4 regions of the Vreelandella hamiltonii genome follow, and region 3 is predicted to be linked to each of the others. Evidence: predicted binding sites of a transcription regulator. Region 3 holds the regulator's gene; each other region holds the start of a gene.

Region 1 (5,138 bases), on a different contig from region 3:
GCAGCAAGCACCTCCACCTGCCGCCAAATGGGTTCCACCAGCCCGTAAGTGTGCTGCTCGAACTGGCAGCATTCGCCCAGCGCATAAATGTGGTCGTCTGAGGTGGTGAGGTGCCCATCCACCACAATGGCGCGGTCGAATATAAGCCCGCTTTGCTGGCCTAGCTCCGCATTGGGGGTAATACCCGCCGCGACAATCACGCTGTCGGCAGCTAGCTTCCGGCCATCGCTCAGTGTGACCGACTGCACCTGCCCGTGGCCGTTACCCTCCAAGGCAGCAAGCGATGCGCCGGTTTCAATGATGATGCCACGCTCGCGCAGCGTGGCTTCCAGCAATTGGGCGGCGGTGGTGTCTAGCTGGCGGTTCATCAACCGCTCGCTGCGCTGTAAAACGCTGACGGTGAGCGCGCTACCGCCCCGTTTGCGCAGCCCTTCAGCAGCTTCCAATCCAAGTAAGCCGCCGCCAATCACCACGGCGTTGCCGCCTTGCTGAGCAATAGCTTCTAAGGCGTCGGCATCGCGTAGGTCACGAAACGTATGAACACCGTCAAGCGTGATGCCAGGCACCGCTGGCAGCGTGGGGCGCGAGCCAGTGGCCATCACTAATCGGTCATAGCTTAAGATGTCGCCGCGATGCGTGAGGAGCAGGCGGCGTTCGCGGTCGATGGAGGTCACGCGGTCGCCAAGCGTCAGTGTGATGTTGTTATCGGCGTACCAGGAGGCGTCTTGCAGAGTGAGCGCCTCAGGCGCCAGCTCGCCCGCCAGTAAAGGAGAGAGCAAAATGCGGTTATAGGCAGGTACCGGCTCCTCACCCACCACTGTGATACGGCGGGGGCGCTGCGGATGGTTAACCAGCGCTTCAAGTAGTCGGTGGCAAGCCATGCCGTTACCGATAATGACGAGGTGTTCGTTCTGTGAGCACCGGGAAGCGGTTTCCATAGGTAGCTCCTGTGGTTGAAGCATATGTGGTTGAAACATAATGCTCAGCAAATAAAAAACGCCCCTGACACAGCCCTTTCAAGAAGGGGGTATCAGGGGCGTCGTTGCCCGTTGGCGTCGTTGATAACGCGCAGCAACCGCCGTTGGCTGCCGAACTGTCTTGTCTTATGGTGAGCAAAAAGCCCGCCAGCTTTTGCCGTCGGTGGATTTAATTCAGCCTAATCAGGGTATTAAGCGTTTTTGAGGAGGTGGCAGGCCGCTCATGGTTAGCTAGGCTTGCCCCACTTTGGTGCTTAAGCGGCGGTTAATGCACTCTCTTCAACCGCTTATTCGACAAAGAGCATTCCTTTGGCGAGGAGTAGAAATGCAGAGTGTGTTTTTAAGTTATTGTTTCTTAAATGCTTTAATGGTTATGGCGCAGCGTGGGCGCAGGGTTTGCAGTTATTCTAGTAACAAGTAACAACGGCTCAGTGCAGGGTCTTTGCCCATAACGATCACAACGACTAATTGCGTCGAATAATACCAACTGCAGCAAATCACTGATGAGTACGGCACCCGGTAAGCGGTGCCCCTGAGACAACGGCGTCCAGGCAGGCTTCTTTCGAGGCTGGCTTGGGCGTTTTTTGCTTTTTAACGCCGGAGGAAACTGCCATGCCACAGGCCAATCGGCTCGCCCGAACCACCTGCCCCTACTGCGGCGTCGGCTGCGGCGTGACTGCAACGCTTAAAAGCGGCCAGCTCATCGCCGTCAAAGGAGACCGCGAGCACCCAGCCAACTATGGCCGTCTGTGCGTGAAAGGCACCGCGCTGCACGAAACGCTGGGAGAGCAGGGGCGCTTGCTGAAGCCGCGCGTGGACGGCCAGGAGGTCTCTTGGGAGCAGGCGCTCACCACCACCGCCGAACGCTTGCAGGCGCAGCGCACTGCCCATGGCCCGCAGACGGTGGCAGCGTACTTATCCGGCCAGCTGCTGACCGAAGATTATTACGTCGCCAACAAGCTGTTCAAAGGTTTCTTGGGCACCCCGCATCTGGATACCAACTCACGGCTATGCATGGCGTCGGCCGTGGCGGGCTACAAGCGTGCCTTCGGAGCGGATGCCGTGCCCTGCCAGTATGAGGACCTGGAAGAGGCCGAGCTGGTGGTGCTGGTGGGCTCCAATCTGGCCTGGAATCACCCTGTGCTGTATCAGCGCCTGAAAGTCGCCAAGGAGCGTAATCCACTGATGCGCGTGGTGGTGGTGGACCCGCGAGTCACGGACACCTGTGATATCGCCGATCTGTACCTGGGCATCGCGCCAGGCAGCGACGCCTTTCTGTTCAACGGGCTGCTGGCCTGGATGGCGGCCCAGCAGAAGCTGGACGATGTCTATTTGCAGCGGCACACCGAAGGTATCGAGCAGGCGCTGGCCGCCGCCCAGCAGAGCGCCGGTAGCCTGCAAGCGGTTGCGAAGGCCTGCGACGTCGATGAAGAGCGGCTGGAGACCTTCTACTACTGGTTTGCCAGCCAGCTGCATGTGGTCACTCTGTACTCTCAGGGCGTCAATCAATCCTCCAGTGGTACCGACAAGTGCAATGCGATCATCAATTGCCACCTGGCGGGCGGCAAGATTGGCCTGCCAGGGGCCGGGCCCTTTTCGATCACGGGCCAGCCCAATGCCATGGGCGGGCGCGAAGTGGGCGGGTTGGCGAACCAGCTGGCGGCGCATATGGATTACCACACGCCCGGGGCACGCCAGCGTGTCAGCCGCTTCTGGTCCACGGAACACCTGTCAGCCTCGTTGCCTGACGGGCCGGGCCACAAGGCGGTGGAGCTGTTCGAGGCCATCGAGCGAGGCGACGTCACGGCGCTGTGGGTCATGGCCACCAACCCGGCAGTGAGTCTGCCGAACGGTGAACAGGTGCGTCGCGCCCTGGCCAAGTGCCCGCTGGTCATCGTTTCGGAGTGTGTGGCCCATACCGACCTGCTGCCCTTTGCCGATATCGTGCTGCCCGCGTCGGGTTGGTCGGAAAAGGATGGCACGGTCACCAACTCCGAGCGGCGCATTTCCCGCCAGCGGGGAATGCTGCCTCCGCCGGGCGAGGCTCAACACGACTGGTGGATCATCTGCGAGGTGGCCAAGCGGTTGGGGTTCGCAGAAGCGTTCGATTATGCCCACCCCTGGGAAATCTTCGATGAGCATGCGCGGCTTTCCGGCTATGAAAATAGCGGTGCCTCTGCGCGGTTGTTCGACATCTCAGGCCTGAGCGGCCTGGGCCAGGCGGCGTATGATGCGCTGGCCCCCATTCAGTGGCCGGTCACTCGGCAAGCGCCCCACGGCACCCCGCGGCTGTTCGTGGATGGCCAGTTTGCCACGCCCAACGGTCGTGCACGGCTGCTGCCGATCGATCCGCGTTTGCCCCAGCAGGCGCTTTGCGAGCGCTACCCGCTGCGCCTCAACACTGGCCGCGTGCGCGACCAGTGGCACACCATGACCCGCACGGCCCGTGCGCCTCGCTTGATGAACCATCGCGCCGAACCCTTCATCGAGCTGCATCCCGAGGACGCCGCCGAGCATGGGCTCGAAGCGCAGTCGCTGGCTCAGTTGAGCGCGGCCACGGGGGAGTATCGGGGGCGTGTGCGCCTTGCCCACGGGCAGCGGCGGGGGGAAGTGTTCGTGCCCATGCACTGGACCGACTGCTTTACGGGCCAGGGGCGCAGTGGCGCCTTGCTGCAAGGCATCACCGACCCGGTCTCGGGCCAGCCAGAATCCAAACAGGGCGCCGTGGCCCTGCGTCGGTTACCCATCGCCTGGCAGGCCACCTTGCTGGTGGCCCAGGCAGACGAGTCGCCCGCGTGGTGCGACAGCGATTATTGGGCGCGTATTCCCTTGTCAGGCTGTACGCGCTGGCAACTGGCGGGCTGCCAGCCGAGGGAGGATTGGATGGCCACGCTCGCCCACTGGTGTGGAACCCCGGCCTCGCTATGGTGTGAAGACGCCGCCACGGGGCGCTTGCGAGCAGCCAGCGTGATCGATGGGCAGCTGCGCTGGTGGCTGATGGTCGGGCCGCCTGACGAGCTGCCAGGGCTTGCCTGGTTGGCTGAAAGATTTACCGATACCGCGCTCTCCAACGCTCAGCGGCGACGCCTGCTGGCCGGTTGTGACGATGGCGCAGCGGATGCTGGCCCGGTGGTGTGCAGCTGCCATCAGGTGGGGCAGGCCAGCATCGTCAAGGCTATTCATCAAGGGGATACCAGCCTCGAGGCGCTGGGCGCACGGCTGGCCTGCGGTACCCAGTGCGGGAGCTGTATCCCTGAATTAAACGCGTTACTCGAACAGGAGCGGCCACATGCGCACACTCGCCAAGCAACTGACCCAGAAATGGCCTGAGGCCCTCATGCGTTTTGGCCTGCGGGCCCTGGCGCCGCTGCAAGACGACGCTACAGCGAGCGTTCGCTTGCCGCTCAGCGGCGAGTGCCGGGCAGGCACGGTTTACCTGGTGGGCGCTGGCAGCGGAGACGTCGAGCTGTTGACGCTGAAGGCGGCGCGGTTATTGATGCAGGCCGATGCCGTGGTCTACGACCGTCTGGTCGGGGATGACGTGCTGGCGCTGATTCCCCCAGGCACCGAGCGCTACTACGTCGGGAAAGCCCGAGGTCACCACAGCGTGCCACAGGCCGACATCGGCCATTTGCTGGTGTCACTGGCTCAGGCGGGCAAGTCGGTGGTGCGCCTGAAAGGCGGTGACCCGAGCGTGTTCGGGCGCATGGGCGAAGAGCTGGCAGCGCTGGCGCAAGCCGCGTTACCGGCACACATCGTCCCGGGTATTACCGCCGCGTCGGCGGCCGCGGCGGGAATGGGAATTCCTTTGACCGACCGCAGCCATGCCCAGCAACTGCGCTTCATTACCGCGCAGCTGTGCCGAGAAGGCGGCACCCCTGACTGGGCAGCGCTGGCCCGACAGGATGAAACGCTGGTGTTCTATATGGGGTTATCCAAGGTGGAGGCCATTTGCCACAGCTTGCGCCAGGCAGGACTGCCAGACACCTGGCCCATCATGCTGGTCGCCAATGCCAGCCAGCCCGACCAGCAATCGCTGACCGGCACCCTGGCGAGCATGCCTGGCCAATTGAGGGACCGGCCGCTGCCATCGCCTTGCCTGATCATGGTCGGCAGCGTGGTCAGCATGGTGGCCCACAGCCCTGCGGCCCGGGGGGCGAC
Region 2 (5,138 bases), on a different contig from region 3:
GCTCACCGTGCCCAATGCCGAGCGCGACCTGGACTACGTGATGCGGGCGGTCTCCACGATTCGCCGTGAGCTCAACGGCCGTATGCCGCTGATCGGCTTTTCCGGCAGCCCCTGGACGCTGGCCACCTACATGGTAGAAGGCGGCTCCAGCAAGGACTTCCGTCACCTGAAGACCATGCTGTACGACACGCCCGACACCATGCACCAGTTGCTGGACACCCTGGCGCAAGCGGTCACCGACTACCTGAACGCTCAGATTCGCGCAGGCGCTCAAGCCGTACAGATTTTCGATACCTGGGGCGGCGCGCTGTCCACACCGGCCTACCTGGAGTTCTCGCTGCGCTACATGGAGCAGATCGTCTCCGGGCTAATCCGCGAGCACGACGGTCGCCGCGTACCGGTGATTCTGTTCACCAAGAACGGTGGCCAGTGGCTGGAGCACATTGCCTGCGCCGGTGCCGACGCATTGGGCATCGACTGGTCCACCGAGCTGTCCGACGCCCGCGCTCGCGTGGGCCATAAGGTGGCCCTGCAGGGTAACCTGGACCCCAACGTGCTGTTTGCGCGCCCTTCGGCCATTCGTGCGGAAGTGGCTCGCGTACTGGAGAGCTACGGCCACGGCCCTGGCCACGTTTTCAATCTGGGCCATGGCATCAGCCAGTTCACCAACCCTGATCATGTCACCGCCTTCATGGAGGCGCTGCACGACTTGAGCCCGCAGTACCATCAGGGCATTCCGACTCAATCGAACGACTCATGCCCAGGAGCCAAGCAATGAGCGACCTACGCGACGACCAGTGGTTTACCGAAGTCTTTGATAGCCACGGCAGCGCTTTCTCGCTGAAAGTTTCTGAAAAACTGCTGGATGTGCAAAGCCCCTACCAGCACCTGGAAGTGTACGCCACCGAGACCTACGGCAACCTGATGGTGCTGGATGGCTGCGTGATGCTCACCGACCGCGACAACTTCCTGTATCACGAAATGATCGCCCACCCGGCGCTGTTCACCCATCAGGACCCCAAGCGCGTGGTCATCATTGGTGGCGGCGACTGCGGCACCTTGAAAGAAGTGCTGCGCCATCCGAGCGTCGAGAAGGTCACCCAGATCGATATCGACGAGGAAGTCACCAAGGCCGCCGAGCGCTTTTTCCCCGAACTCGTGGAAGCCAACGGCGACCCCCGCGCCGAGCTGCTGTTTGCCGACGGCGTGAAGTGGGTGGATGACGCGGCCGACGAGAGTATCGACCTGCTGATCATCGACTCCACCGACCCGGTCGGCCCGGCCGAAGGCCTGTTCAAGACCGACTTCCTGAAACGCTGCCACCGTATTCTGAAAAGTGGCGGAGTGATGGTGCAGCAGAGCGAGTCGCCGCTTTACCATAGCGGTTCGATCATTCGCGAACTGCGCAACGACATGCGCGAAGCGGGCTTCGACAGCGTGGCCACCTTGCCCTTCCCCCAACCGGTCTACCCCTCTGGCTGGTGGAGCGTGACGTTGGCAGGTAAAGGCACCAGCGTTGAAAGCTTCCGCGAAGAAGCTGCCGCCAGCCACGAAATGCCGCTACAGTACTACACAGCAGAGGCCCATCGTGGAGCCCTGGCGCTGCCCCCCTTCATGCGCAAAGCCTTTGCGTGAGAGCGGGCATCGTTAGTGGAAGAGCCGGGCGCTGCTCGGCTTTTTTATGCGCGCAGATCGGCGCGCTTCGACGTCAAGGAATCACACATGAAGAGTGTTCGTTGGTTGGGAGTAGGGGCCAGCCTGTTGGCACCGGCCATCGCCATGGCCAGCACGTTGGACACCGTCCAGAATCGCGATAGCCTGCGTTGCGGCGTGAATGCCGCCCAGCCCGGTTTCTCGTCACTGGATGACGACGACCAGTACCGGGGCCTGGATACCGACATCTGCCGCGCCATTGCCGCCGCCGCGCTAGGCGATGCTAACAAGGTGGACTTCGTGCCGCTGGACTCCGTGGAGCGTTTCACGGCCCTTCAGTCCGGTGAAGTGGATGTCCTGTCGCGCACCACCACCTGGACCTCCAGCCGCGATACCACGCTGGGCATGCACTTTACCGGCGTCAGCTATTACGACGGCCAGGCCTTCATGGTCGCCAGCGACCTGAACGTACAGAGTGCCAAGGAGCTGGACGGCGCCGCGGTATGCACCCAATCGGGCACCACCAGCGAACTGAACCTGTCCGATTACTTCAGGGTTCACGGCATGACCTATGATGCCGTGGTCTTCGACTCTCCCGAGCAGTCGATTGCCGGGTTCGAAGCAGGCCGCTGCGATGTGCTGAGCTCCGATGCCTCGCAGCTCTATGCCCAGCGGATGCAGCTGGCCGACCCCGACATGGCCGTGGTGCTGCCCGAGATCATCTCCAAGGAGCCGCTGGGCCCGGCCGTGCGCCAGGGCGACGACCAGTGGTTCAATATCGTCAAATGGACGCTGTTTGCCATGCTCAATGCCGAAGAGCTGGAAGTCACCCAGGCGAACGTGGACGAGCAGCTCGACAGCGACAACCCTGACGTACAGCGCCTGCTGGGCCAGGATGGCGATTTCGGCAGCCCCATGGGCATCAGCGCCGACTGGGCCTACCAGATCGTCAAGCAGGTAGGTAATTACGCGGACGTTTATGACCGCAATGTCGGCACAGGGTCGGACTTCAACATTGCCAGAGGCCTCAACGGGCTATGGAAAGACGGTGGCATTCAGTACGCCCCGCCGATTCGCTGATCGGCGAACGTCAGTAGCTTTCTCCCCGCGCCAGCGGCTACGCACCAAAACAGAGCATCGCGTAGCCGCTGGCACTCTTTTTTTGCACCAATACTTTCGATAAATTCGCTGATTTTACGTTGAAAACCGCTGAATTTGCCGACATATCTTTTTTGGCACCTTCCTTGCTAGCTTTTAGGCATGCATCGACATGCATAACATCATTAAATCGAGGAAGGGGAACACACATGGTTAACAAGAAACACCTGGTACTGCTTGCCTCTGCGGGTGCAATTACGCTGGCCGGTATCGCTACCGCGCAGGCGAACACATTAGAAGAAACTCGCTCTCGCGGTGCCGTACAGTGTGGCGTTAGTGATGGCTTGCCAGGTTTTTCCGCGCCGGACGATAGCGGCGAGTGGCAAGGTCTTGATGTTGACGTATGTCGTGCCGTGGCTGCCGCCGTATTGGGCGATGCCGGCGCCGTTAACTACATTTCCCTGAACGCCGTCGAACGCTTCACTGCGCTGCAGTCTGGCGAAGTCGATGTTCTGTCCCGTAACACCACCTGGACAACCACCCGCGATACCACGTTGGGCCTCAACTTCACCGGCGTCAACTTCTACGACGGCCAAGGCTTCATGGTCTCTACCGACCTGGGCATCTCCAACGCCTCCGAGCTGGATGGCGCTGCGATCTGTATCCAGTCCGGCACCACCACCGAGCTGAACCTGGCTGACTACTTCCGCGCCAACGGCATGGAATTTGATCCCATCGTTTTCGATACGTCCGAGCAAACCGTGGGTGGCTTCCAGGCGGGACGCTGTGACGTTCTGACCTCTGACACCTCTCAGCTGGCCGCACTGCGTATTCAGCTGGACGACCCGTCTGCTGCCATGATCCTGCCCGACGTCATCTCCAAGGAGCCGCTGGGCCCCGTGGTACGTCAGGGTGACGACCTGTGGTTCAACATCGTCAAGTGGTCGCTGTTCGCCATGCTCAACGGTGAAGAGTACGGTGTGACCAGCGAAAACGCCGAAGAAATGCGCGATTCCGATAACCCGGACGTGGCTCGCCTGCTGGGTCAGGACGGCAACTACGGTGAAGGCATGGGGCTGGATGCCGAGTGGGCCTACAACATCCTGAGCCAGGTAGGTAACTACGCAGAAAGCTTCGAACGTAACGTCGGCATGGATTCACCGCTGGAAATCGAACGGGGTGTCAACGCTCTGTGGAACCAGGGTGGCTTCCAGTACGCACCGCCGATTCGCTAAGCGTCTCGCTTGACCCCGGCCCGCCGTCCCTTGCCAGCATCACTCAAGGGGATCGGCGGGCCATTTGATTGACCTTCCGTGTAGCGGAGACGCCATCCATGTCCGTAAGACCTAACGCTCGCCCCGTTGGCCACAAGCCTCCGTTCTGGCGAGACCGCGCAAAGCGTGCGCTGATCTTTCAGTTTCTACTCATTACAGCCGTTATTACGTTTCTGTTCTATATCGTCGGTAATGTTCAAGACAACCTGTCCTCTCGCGGGATCACTACCGGGTTCGGTTTTCTTAACAACACCGCAGGCTTCGGGATCGTTCAAAGTCTGATCGACTACTCCTCCCAAAGCACCTATGGCCGCACCTTCTTCGTGGGCCTGCTGAATACTCTGCTGGTGGGCGCATTGGGGGTCATTGCCGCCACCATCATCGGTTTCATCGTCGGGATTGCCCGCTTGTCGCCCAACTGGCTGATCGCACGACTGGCCACGGCGTATATCGAAACCTTCCGTAACATCCCGCTGCTGCTGCAGATTTTCTTCTGGTACTTTGCCGTATTGCGTACGTTGCCCAGCGCCCGTGATAGCCTGGCGTTCGGTGAGGTCATCTTTCTCAACGTGCGCGGCCTGTATCTTCCCGAACCGTTATTCGAGTCCGGGTTCGGGCTGATTCCGGTCACCTTCATTGCAGCGATCATCGCCAGCATTGCACTGGTGATCTGGAACAAGCGCCGTCAGGAGGCCACGGGCCAGCGCCTGCCAGCCTACTGGATCTCCTTCGCGATGATATTCGGCCTGCCCCTGCTGGTGATGTTTGCCACCGGCGTGCCGATCACCTGGGATGTCCCCGAGCTGCGCGGTTTCAACTTCCGCGGTGGTATCACTGTCATTCCCGAGTTCCTGGCACTGTGGTTCGCGCTCTCGATTTATACGGCGGCGTTCATTGCTGAAATCGTGCGCTCCGGTATTCAGGCCATTTCCCATGGCCAAACCGAGGCCGCACAAGCGCTGAGCCTACCGCGTAACCTGGTGCTGCGTCTGGTGGTCATTCCGCAGGCACTGCGGGTCATCATCCCCCCGCTCACCAGCCAGTACCTCAACCTGATCAAGAACTCGTCGCTGGCCACCGCCATTGGCTACCCGGACCTCGTTTCGGTCTTTG
Region 3 (5,138 bases):
CCCAATTCCCGATGCCTGAGCTGAATGGCGCCAGTGCGCTTGACCAGCGCCTGCGCCAGTTGTTCCACCATGTAGACAGAGCGATGCTGGCCGCCAGTGCAGCCAATGGCCACGGTCATATAGCTACGTTGACTGCTTTGGTAGGCGGGCAGCCACTTGTCCAACCAGGCATGAATATCGTCACGCATGTCATCGACGATGGGGTAGCCGCCCAGGAAGGCCTGAATATTGGCATCGCGTCCGGTGAACTGCCGCAGGCTGGGATCCCAATAAGGGTTAGGCAGGCAGCGCACGTCAAACACGATATCGGCATCCATGGGCACGCCCCGCTTATAGCCGAAGGATTCAAACGTCAGGGTCAGCTGGTCACGCCGTTGGTGAGCGACCTGATCGGTGATGCGACGGCGAAGATCGTGCACCGAGAGGCGTGACGTGTCGATCAGCAGGTCGGCCAGATCGCGAATGTCGAGCAGCGTCTGCTCTTCCTTGTCGATGGCTTCTTCCAGGGTCATGTCACTATCCCGGGTCAGCGGGTGGCGCCGCCGGGTGGCCGAGTAGCGCTCCAGCAGAATGCGCGCGTCCGTGGTCAGGTAGATGACCTGAAAACGGATTTGGCGTTGACGTAGCTCTCCCAGTAGCGCAGGCAACTGCTCCAGCGCCGTGGGCAGGTTGCGCGCATCGATGCTGACCGCCAGGTGAGTTCGCCCCCCTTGCTCGCGCAATTCATCGACCAGCGAGCCCAGCAGCATGGCGGGCAGGTTGTCGATGGCGTAATAGCCAAGATCCTCCAACGCCTGTAGGGCGATGGACTTGCCGGACCCTGAGCGGCCGCTAATGATCACCAGCTGCATAGCGCATCTCTCTTGGGTATCAAAGGGATAGAGGGCTTGCCGTGTGCCTTGCTGCCTGGCAATGGCTGCGCTAGGCAGCCTGCTCGCGAATCTTGTCGGTCAGCAGCTCGAGCAATGCGCGCTGGCTACTGACATTGCGCAGCTGTTGGCGCGTGGCAGCGTCGTTCATGATCGTAGCCACCTGACCCAGCAGGGCCAGGTGCGTGTCATCGGCTTCTTCGGGAACCAACAGCACGAAGACCAGATCGACCGGGTCACCATCGATGGCGTCGAAGTCGACGGGCTCGGCCAGCTTGAGAAAGCCAGCAATGGGCGTGCTGCAGTGAGGGCTGCGTGCATGGGGGATGGCTACGCCATTGCCGATACCAGTGCTGCCCAGCCGTTCACGGCCAATCAGGCGGCTAAAGACTTCCTGACTGTCCAGGCTGGGCGTGTTCTGAGCGATAAAGGTGCTGAAAAACTCCAGCACCCTTTTTTTGCTGCCCCCGGGCACGTCGTACAGCACGCGCTCCGGGGGGAGTATGGTTTCCAACGTCATCGGTTTAACGCACGCCAGCGCCTTGGGCGCGGGCTTGTGCTTTTTCCTTGTGTTTTACCAGCTGACGGTCGATTTTGTCCGCCAGGGCGTCAATGGCCGCGTACATGTCATTATCCTGCGCTTCCGCATGCAGGTCTGCTCCTGCGGCATGCAGCGTGCAAGCCGCTTGCTGGCGCTCCTTTTCGACAGATAAGGTGACCTGGACGGTCGTGATGTTGTCGTAGTGACGCTCAACGCGTTCCAGCTTTTCGTTTACGTAGTCACGCAAGGCGTCAGTCAGTTCAACGTGATGACCAGTGATGTTTACTTGCATTGACGTGCTCCTTATCCATCGGACTGTACTTCGATTGTAACCCTTTTTGGGCCATTGCAAAGCCCTCGCCGCGAGTTTGTTGGGCAAGAGCGTTTAACTAGCGCAAACGGCGTCGCTCGCTCGACGAAGGTATACCCATCGACTCTCGGTACTTGGCGACGGTGCGGCGTGCCACGGTAATGCCACCCTCTTCCAGCAGGGTGACCAGGCGACTGTCGGAGAGTGGCTTGCCTGGCGGCTCGTCCTGAATCAGTTTCTTGATACGCGCTCGAATGGCCGTGCTGGAGTGGCTGTCGCCGCCCTCCTGGCCGCTGACCTGGCTGGAGAAGAAGTACTTGAGCTCGAAGACCCCGCGCGGGGTATGAATGTATTTCTGGGTGGTGACTCGGGAGATAGTCGATTCATGCATCTCTACCGCTTCGGCGATATCGGCCAGAATCAGCGGTTTCATGGCCTCTTCACCCTGCTCGAGGAAGCCTATCTGGCGGGCAATGATCTCGCGCCCCACGCGCAGCAGCGTGTCGTTGCGGCTCGACAGGCTCTTGATCAGCCAGCGAGCCTCCTGGAGGTGCTCTTTCAAAAACTGGTTGTCCTGGCTCTTGTCGGCGCGCTTGATCAGGCTGGCGTAGTCGGGTTGGATACGTAGCCGAGGCAGCGCTTCCGGGTTGAGCTCCAGATGCCAGCCCTCGTGATTGTGACGTACCACCAGGTCCGGCGTCACATAGCTGTCGTCGGTGACGCCGTAGGCGCTTCCGGGGCGAGGGTCAAGGCTGCGGATTAAACGGATGACATCGTCCAACTGCTCGTCATCGAGGCTCAGGCGTCGTTTCAGCAGGCGCATGTCGTCCTTGCCCAGCGCTTCGAGAAACTGGCGTACCAGGCGCTTGGCGGGCATCAACAGCGGAGTGTCTTCGGGTAGCGCGGCCAGCTGCAGCATCAGGCACTCGCGCAGGTCACGGGCGAACACGCCAGTAGGCTCGAACTGCTGCAGGCGCAGCAAGGTGTTTTCGACCTCGCGTTGGCTCAGGCCATCGTGGCCCTGCGCCTTGAGCCCCTCGCGGATGTCGTTGAGCGGCTGGGTCAGATAGCCGTTGGCATCCAGCGCATCGATGAGGCTCTCGGCAATGGCATGCTCACGCGCAGAGAAGTCGGTCATGGCCAGTTGCCAGAGCAAGTGCCCATGAAGGCTCTGACCGGCCGCCTGGCGCTCGAAGTCCGGGCCTTCGCTACTGCCGCCCGCGCTGCCCATGTCCTGGTAGGTGTCGGACCAGTCGCTGTCCACGGAGAGCTCGTTGGGAATGCTGTCTGCCCACTCGGCTTCCTGAGGCTCGCTGACCGCCTGTTCGCCAAACTCATCCTCCTGTTCGAGCATGGGGTTGCCATCCAGCGCCTGCTGAATTTCTTGACGAAGGTCCAGCGTCGATAGCTGAAGCAGCGCAATGGCCTGCTGCAGCTGAGGTGTCATGGTCAGCTGTGTGCCGATACGCAGTTGAAGAGAAGCTTTCATGACCATCTGAGAACCACTCGTTAATCAGAAAGCTCCACCCTAGAGCGACTCTCCGTTTGGTGCAAGTGCAATAAGCATGCCACTAAATAAAATGCCTTCGTGGGCCATTATTTAAAGGCGGAAGTCGGCGCCCAGGTAGACGTCGCGCACCTTCTGGTTATTGAGAATTTCCTGGGGGTTTCCACTGGCTATGATGTGTCCGTCGCCAACAATATAGGCAATATCGCAGATATCCAGGGTTTCACGCACGTTGTGGTCGGTAATCAGCACGCCAATATGGCGCTTCTTGAGCGCGCGTATGATCGACTTGATATCGCCCACGGAAATGGGGTCGACGCCAGCAAAAGGTTCGTCCAGTAGAATGAAAGCGGGCTCGGTGGCCAGCGAGCGGGCAATTTCCACTCGTCGCCGCTCGCCGCCCGACAGGCTCATGCCCAGGTTGTCGCGAATGTGGGTGATGTGGAAGTCTTCCAGCAGGGATTCGAGCTTCGCTTCTCGGCTACTGCGGTCCAGCTCCCGGCGCGTTTCCAGAATGGCCATGATGTTGTCGGCCACCGACAGCTTGCGAAAGATCGATGCTTCCTGGGGCAGGTAGCCGATACCCGCCAGCGCGCGTTCATGCATCGGCGCCCGGGTCAGGTCGAGATCGTCGATGCCCACCTTGCCAGCATCGGATTTCACCAGGCCGACGATCATGTAGAACGAGGTGGTCTTGCCTGCGCCGTTGGGGCCGAGCAGGCCAACGACACTGCCTTGGGCAATTTCCAGGTTGATATCCTTGACCACGCGGCGGCGCTTGTAACTCTTGGCCAGATGCTGTGCATGGAGCGTCTTGACCGCTGCAGTGTCGGGGCTGATGGCTGTCACGAGGGGCTCTCTCTATTGCTCGGGCTGTAAGGTCATGCGGATGCGTTGCGGTGCGCTGCCGCTGACATCGGAGCGTGCTTGGACCACCCCGCGGTCGATGAAGTATTCGAGCCGTCCCCCCTGGAAGCGGTCCCCTTGCTGGGTCAGTTCGGCCTGGTCGATCAGCTCTACACGCCGCTCGGACACATGGTAGACGATGCGTCGCGCCCAGCCTTCCATGGGCGTCGTCTGGTCTTCCAGTTGATTGCGCAGGTAGGCACGCTCGCCCGTGGCGACGGCCCGGGAGAGTTCGCCGGCCTGGTTGCGGTGAATTTCGACACGCTCTCCGCGCAGCTGCATTTCACCCTGACGAATATCGACATTGCCAGAGTAAACCGCCGTGCCCGCGCGCTGGTCCAGGTCCAGGCGGTCGGCCTCTACTTCGATAGGGGCCTGTTGTTGAGCAGTAGCAGGCAGTACGCCTACCACCATGGGGACGGCAAGGGCGAGCAGTGCCGTACGAAGCAGGGCGTTCATGGCGACTCCTGAGAAGGGTGGGGGGCGGGCGGGTGCACGCCGCGCACGTTATTGATCAAGCTGACACGACTATCGTCCAGCCAGACATCCATACGGGATGCCTCGATACGCTGGGGTGGCTGCTGCAGCACTACGGGGGTGTCGCTCCAGGCATGACGTGCCAGGCCATCATAATGCAGCAGGTCGGTATCCAGCTGCCAGCCTTCGTCTGGTGCCAATAGCCGTGCCGATCCGGCCAGCGTCAGCGCCTGGGTGTCCGTGTTCAGGGTGCCGGTATCGGCAACCGCCAACCACTCACGCTGTTCACTATCGAACAGCGTGGCGCGCGGTGACGTGACGTTGGTCATCGCCGCTTGCGGGGTATGTACCAGTCGCGGCGCGACCAGCGACTGTTGCAGAGTGCCATCTTCACCAAACAGAGTGATCTCGGCACTCTCCAGCACGTGTCCGGGCTCCTGAGCCTGAGCCTCAGGATCTACCTCGCGCTGCTGGGGCGCGCGGGGGTCCAGCCAAACCAGCAGTCCCCCCAGGGTGATGACCAGCCCC
Region 4 (5,138 bases), on a different contig from region 3:
GCAGGAGAGGCCCGCAGGCCCCGCGCCCACCACGGCAACATGGCGGCCAGTGCTGGCGGCCCGCTTGAAGGGGTGGCTATCGAACTGCATGTGATCGGTAGCGTGACGCTGGAGCAAACCGATTAGTACCGGCTGGCACTCGGCGTCGTGGTTACGCACGCAGCTGCGTTCGCAAAGGATTTCCGTGGGGCACACCCGGGCGCAGCTGCCGCCGAGGATATTGGCTTCCAGAATGGTTTCTGCTGCGCCATTAATGTTGTTGTCACTGATTTGGCGGATGAAGCTGGGAATGTCGATGTCCGACGGGCAGGCCTCGACGCAGGGCGCGTCATAGCAGTACAGGCAGCGCTGGCTTTCGATGATGGCCTGGCGCGGCGTCAGCGGCGGATGCAGGTCGCTGAAGTTGCTTGCCAGCGTCGCTGGGTCGTAGGTGCCGACCTCTTTTGCGCTGGGCAGATGATCAAGTGAATGGGTCACGGTCGTTTCTCCCTGGTCCTTCTGGATCGTTCTGTTCTTCGTGGGGCGTCTGTTCTTTGTGGGGCGAGGCTCAGCGAGTGACCGCCACGGGGGCATTCAGCTCGGCACGTTTTGCGAGCAGCTCGAACACGCCGGGGTAGGCGGGGCGTTCTAAGTAGCGCCCTGCGCCGCGCTCGGCGTGCAGCTCGCCATCCCGCCAGGTCCATTTGCCCTGGCTGATGGTATGGCGGGCAATGCCGCGCACCGTCTTGCCCTCGAAAATATTGAAATCGACGTTCTGATGATGGGTCTTGGCGGAAATCGTGCGGGTGCCGTTGGGGTCCCAGACCACGAGGTCGGCATCGGCACCCACCTGAATCGCCCCTTTGCGCGGGTAGAGGTTGAAGATTTTGGCGGTGTTGGTGGAGGTGACCGCCACGAACTCCTGGGGCGAGAGCTTGCCGGTATTGACCCCTTCGTCCCACAGCACGGCCAGGCGGTCTTCCACGCCTGCGGTGCCGTTGGGAATCTTGGTGAAGTCATCTTTCCCGGCGGCCTTCTGCTCTTCGCAGAAACAGCAGTGGTCGGTAGCGGTGGTTTGCAGATTGCCAGATTGCAGGCCGTGCCAGAGCGCTTCCTGGTGGCCTTTGGGCCGGAATGGCGGGCTCATCACATGGGCGGCGGCGGTGGCCCAGTCCGGGTGCTGGTATACGCTGTCATCGATCACCAGGTGGCCCGCCAGGCACTCGCCAAACACCGGGTGGCCCTGCTGGCGGGCGTAGGCGATTTCATCCACCGCGTCTTTGGTGGAGACGTGTACCAGGTAGACCGGCGCGCCCAGGGTGGAGGCAATGCGAATGGCGCGGCTGGCGGCTTCGCCTTCCACCTGCGGTGGGCGGGAAAGCGGGTGGGCTTCCGGCCCGGTGATGCCCTGGGCCAGCAGCTTCTGCTGCATGTGGTAGACCAGCTCGCCGTTTTCGGCATGCACGGTGGGCACCGCTCCCAGCTCCAGGCAGCGGGAAAAGCTCTCCACCAGAATGTCATCGGTGGCCATGATCGCGCCCTTGTAGGCCATGAAGTGCTTGAAGCTGTTGACCCCGTAGTCGCGCACCAGGGTGCCCATTTCCTCTTTGACGCTCTCATCCCACCAGGTAATAGCGACGTGGAAGGCGAAGTCAGTGGCGGCTTTTTCCGCCCAGCCCTGCCAGGTCTCGAAGGCTTCCAGCAACGACTGACCGGGGCTGGGAATCACGAAGTCGATGATCGTGGTGGTGCCGCCCGCCATGGCGGCGGCGGTGCCGGTGTAGAAGTCTTCGCTGGCCACCGCGCCCATGAAGGGCATCTGCATGTGGGTATGGGGGTCGATGCCGCCGGGCATCACCAGTTGGTTGCTGGCATCGACGATCTCGCAGCCTTCCGGCACGTCCAGGTCGGTGCCAATGGCGTGGATTTTGCCGTCGACACACAGCACATCGGCGCGGTAAGTGTCGGCGTGGGTGACCACCGTGCCGCCCTTGATCAATAAGCTCATGGTTCGCTCCTGTCGTTGTGTTTAGCCAGCAGAATCATTCACCGTCGGTGAGGCGGGTGTAGGTCTCGGGGCGTCGGTCGCGGAAGAACTGCCAGTTGTTGCGCACCTCGCGCACCATATCCAGGTCGATCTCATGCACTAACAGCTCATCTTCCGTGGCGCTGGCCTGGGCTTCGATCTTGCCGCGTGGGTTGACGATGTAGCTGGAGCCGTAGAAGTCGCCGATATTCCAGGGCGCCTCGGTGCCAACCCGGTTGATGGCGGCGATGAAGCAGCCGTTGGCAGCGGCAGAGGCGGGTTGCTCAAGCTCCCAGAGGTATTGGGAAAGACCGGCCACCGTGGCCGAAGGGTTGAAAATCACGTCGGCGCCGTTGAGCGCCAATGCCCGCCAGCCTTCCGGGAAGTGGCGGTCGTAGCAGATATACACGCCGATCTTGCCGTAGGCGGTATCGAAAACCGGCCAGTTGGATTTGCCTGGTTTGAAGAAGAATTTCTCCCAAAAGCCAGCCACCTGGGGAATGTGTGTCTTGTGGTATTTGCCCAGGTAGCTGCCGTCAGCGTCGAATACCGCTGCCGTGTTGTAGTAAACGCCGGTCTCGGTCTCTTCATAGATAGGGACGATGATCACCATGCGGTGCTCGGCCGCGAGCTTTTGCATCATCTGGCAGGTGGGGCCCTCCGGCACTCGCTCGGCGGCGGCGTACCATTTGCTGTCCTGGCTGGGGCAAAAATAGGGCTGATTGAACACTTCCTGAAAGCACAGCACCTGCACGCCTTGCTCGGCGGCTTGCTGAATCATGGGCAGGTGCGCTTCGTTCATCGCGTCACGAATGACGCCGGGTTCCTGATCGGTGCTGGTATTCAGGGCCATCTGGATCAGGCCAATCTTCATTTTCTGCATGGACTACCCCTCTTTTGTCATAACGCGACGACCTCCGAATGGATGGGAGGCCAGCTATGGGTGGCTTTTCTGCCGGTATCGATGAGTGGCGGAAAAGATCGCTAGGCGTGTCATGACATCGACTCATGGTCGAAACTTATAATTGTTAGCAAAGCTGTCAAGATAGACAGCTTTTTGAACATAGCGCTGGTTGAAGACGTTTTGCAAGAAGTTTTTATGAAAATCCTGGTTGTCTTTCAAGTGACTGTTTTTGCTGTTTTTTAAGTTTTTTATTGTCCGTTTTTATCAATTTGGTGAGGTGTTGCACTATTATGGCGTTTCATTTTTATTTTTTTAAATCAATGGTTTGTGTTTTATTTTTTGGTTTTTATATTGGTGTTTTGCATTCTTGTGGTGCGTTTTACGAATATGTCGCTACCCTGTTTAGGAGGTTTTAATACCCGTGACTATAACAACAATGATACAGAGGGCTTCGTCTTTATATATGTCTGTTTAGTCAGCTTTGTGTTCAATGAGTTAGCGGTGAGCGAGTGGTTTTGGGCACGCTTATTGCTGCACAACTTGCTGAACCTTTGAAGATAAAAAGGCAATGGCGAGGCTGAGGAGACAACAATGACGGCAGCTAAATCTCGAATGATCGATCAGCAGGGGTTGGTCGAACTGGCAGTGGAAGACGATGTGCGTGAAAGCGCCCGCTTCAATGAAGATATTGCGCCTACCGAAGCAAAAGAGCGTACCTGGAGTAAATGGAACATTGCGGCGCTGTGGGTCGGTATGTCGATCTGCGTGCCTACCTACACCCTGGGCGGCGTGCTCACGGCCTACTTTGGGCTGAGCGTGGGCGAGGCGCTGCTGGCCATTCTGCTGGCCAACGTGATCGTGCTGATTCCGCTGACGCTGAACGCTTTTCCCGGCACCAAATTCGGCATTCCCTTTCCGGTGGTGCTGCGCTCTTCGTTTGGCATCCTGGGTTCCAACGTGCCTTGCCTGGTCAGGGCGCTGGTGGGCTGCGGCTGGTTTGGCATTCAAACCATGTTTGGCGGGCTGGCCATTCACCTGCTGCTGTCGGCTCTGTTTCCCGCCTGGGCGGCGCTGGGAGGCGTTGGCGAGGTGATTGGTTTCTTCGTGTTTGGCGCCATGAACCTGTACGTGGTGATTCGCGGGGCCGAGTCGATCAAGTGGCTGGAAACCCTGGCGGCACCGCTGCTGTTGGCCGTGGGGATCGGACTGATGATGTGGGCGTGGCCGCACATGTCGATGACCGAACTGCTGGCCCAGCCGCCGTCGCGCCCGGAAGGAGCTTCGGTGTATGGCTATTTCTTTGCTGGCCTGACGGCCATGGTGGGCTTCTGGGCGACGCTGTCACTGAACATTCCTGATTTCAGCCGCTTCGCCAAGAGCCAGAAGGACCAGATCGTCGGGCAGATCCTGGGCTTGCCGTTGACCATGTTCTTCTTTGCTGCCCTGGGCGTGGTATTGACCGCCGCCTCGGAAACGCTGGTAGGCCAAACCGTGGCCGACCCGGTGCGCTTGATCGGCTATATCGACAGCCCTTTCTGGGTCATCATGGCCATGCTGCTGATCATCGTGGCGACCATCTCGACCAACACCGCTTCCAATATCGTCTCACCCACCAATGACTTTCAGAACATTGCCCCCAAGCTGATCAATCAAACCCGTGGCGTGCTGATGACCGGCGCCGTGGGGGTGCTGCTGATGGGCTACGACCTGCTGCAAAAGGCGGGGGTGGTGAGCCAGGGCGTTTCACTGGAGCAGATGTACTCCAACTGGCTGCTGGGCTACTCCAGCCTGCTGGGCCCGATTGCAGGCATCATGGCGGTGGATTATTTCCTGATCAAACGCCAGCGCCTGGATGTGCCTAGCCTGTACATGGACCACCAGGCTTACCCCGCGGTCAATATCGCCGGATTCATTGCCTTCGGCATTCCGGTGAGCCTGACCCTGCTGTCGCTGCTGACCGGTACCATGAACTGGTTCTATGACTACGGCTGGTTCACGGGCTCGGCGTTGGGGGCGCTGGTGTACTACGTCGCCAGCCGTACGCTGGCGTCGTCTCCCCAGGCAGGCCCTGTGCCGCTGATGGCCAGCGAGGCGGCTCGCCAGCCTTGATGCGGTAGCGCATGGCGCAGCCAGCTGTCGGGCAGAGCCTGGCGGGCTGCGCCGCTAGTTGGCTTCCTTCACCAGCCCCAGGAAGGCATCCACCACGCGGTTGGGGCGGCGGTCGTGGCG

What was found. The regulator sigma-54, encoded in region 3, starts transcription at its own class of promoters, with help from an activator protein. The targets are predictions, from matches to a motif close to TGGCACNNNNNTTGCTNT.
Region 1: a site for sigma-54 is predicted at 1,363-1,380, ahead of IE061_RS02145 (nitrate reductase). Genes of this name have one in related genera too.
Region 2: a site for sigma-54 is predicted at 2,887-2,904, ahead of IE061_RS07300 (amino acid ABC transporter substrate-binding protein). Genes of this name have one in related genera too.
Region 4: a site for sigma-54 is predicted at 3,427-3,444, ahead of IE061_RS09060 (NCS1 family nucleobase:cation symporter-1). Genes of this name have one in related genera too.

The regions. Positions count from the first base shown of each region.
Region 1 is NZ_BMXO01000001.1:420,145-425,282, reverse strand. It holds gene IE061_RS02150 (NAD(P)/FAD-dependent oxidoreductase) at 1-938, opposite strand, end outside; gene IE061_RS02145 (nitrate reductase) at 1,590-4,307, shown strand; gene cobA (uroporphyrinogen-III C-methyltransferase) at 4,267-5,138, shown strand, end outside.
Region 2 is NZ_BMXO01000005.1:108,993-114,130, forward strand. It holds gene hemE (uroporphyrinogen decarboxylase) at 1-778, shown strand, start outside; gene speE (polyamine aminopropyltransferase) at 775-1,635, shown strand; gene IE061_RS07295 (amino acid ABC transporter substrate-binding protein) at 1,723-2,733, shown strand; gene IE061_RS07300 (amino acid ABC transporter substrate-binding protein) at 2,961-3,986, shown strand; gene IE061_RS07305 (amino acid ABC transporter permease) at 4,085-5,138, shown strand, end outside.
Region 3 is NZ_BMXO01000003.1:176,252-181,389, forward strand. It holds gene rapZ (RNase adapter RapZ) at 1-851, opposite strand, end outside; gene ptsN (PTS IIA-like nitrogen regulatory protein PtsN) at 922-1,389, opposite strand; gene hpf (ribosome hibernation-promoting factor, HPF/YfiA family) at 1,394-1,702, opposite strand; gene IE061_RS05340 (RNA polymerase factor sigma-54) at 1,800-3,215, opposite strand; gene lptB (LPS export ABC transporter ATP-binding protein) at 3,321-4,067, opposite strand; gene lptA (lipopolysaccharide transport periplasmic protein LptA) at 4,089-4,592, opposite strand; gene lptC (LPS export ABC transporter periplasmic protein LptC) at 4,589-5,138, opposite strand, start outside.
Region 4 is NZ_BMXO01000007.1:85,116-90,253, reverse strand. It holds gene IE061_RS09075 (NAD(P)-dependent oxidoreductase) at 1-477, opposite strand, end outside; gene hydA (dihydropyrimidinase) at 548-1,987, opposite strand; gene IE061_RS09065 (nitrilase-related carbon-nitrogen hydrolase) at 2,022-2,888, opposite strand; gene IE061_RS09060 (NCS1 family nucleobase:cation symporter-1) at 3,501-5,018, shown strand; gene IE061_RS09055 (LysR family transcriptional regulator) at 5,073-5,138, opposite strand, start outside.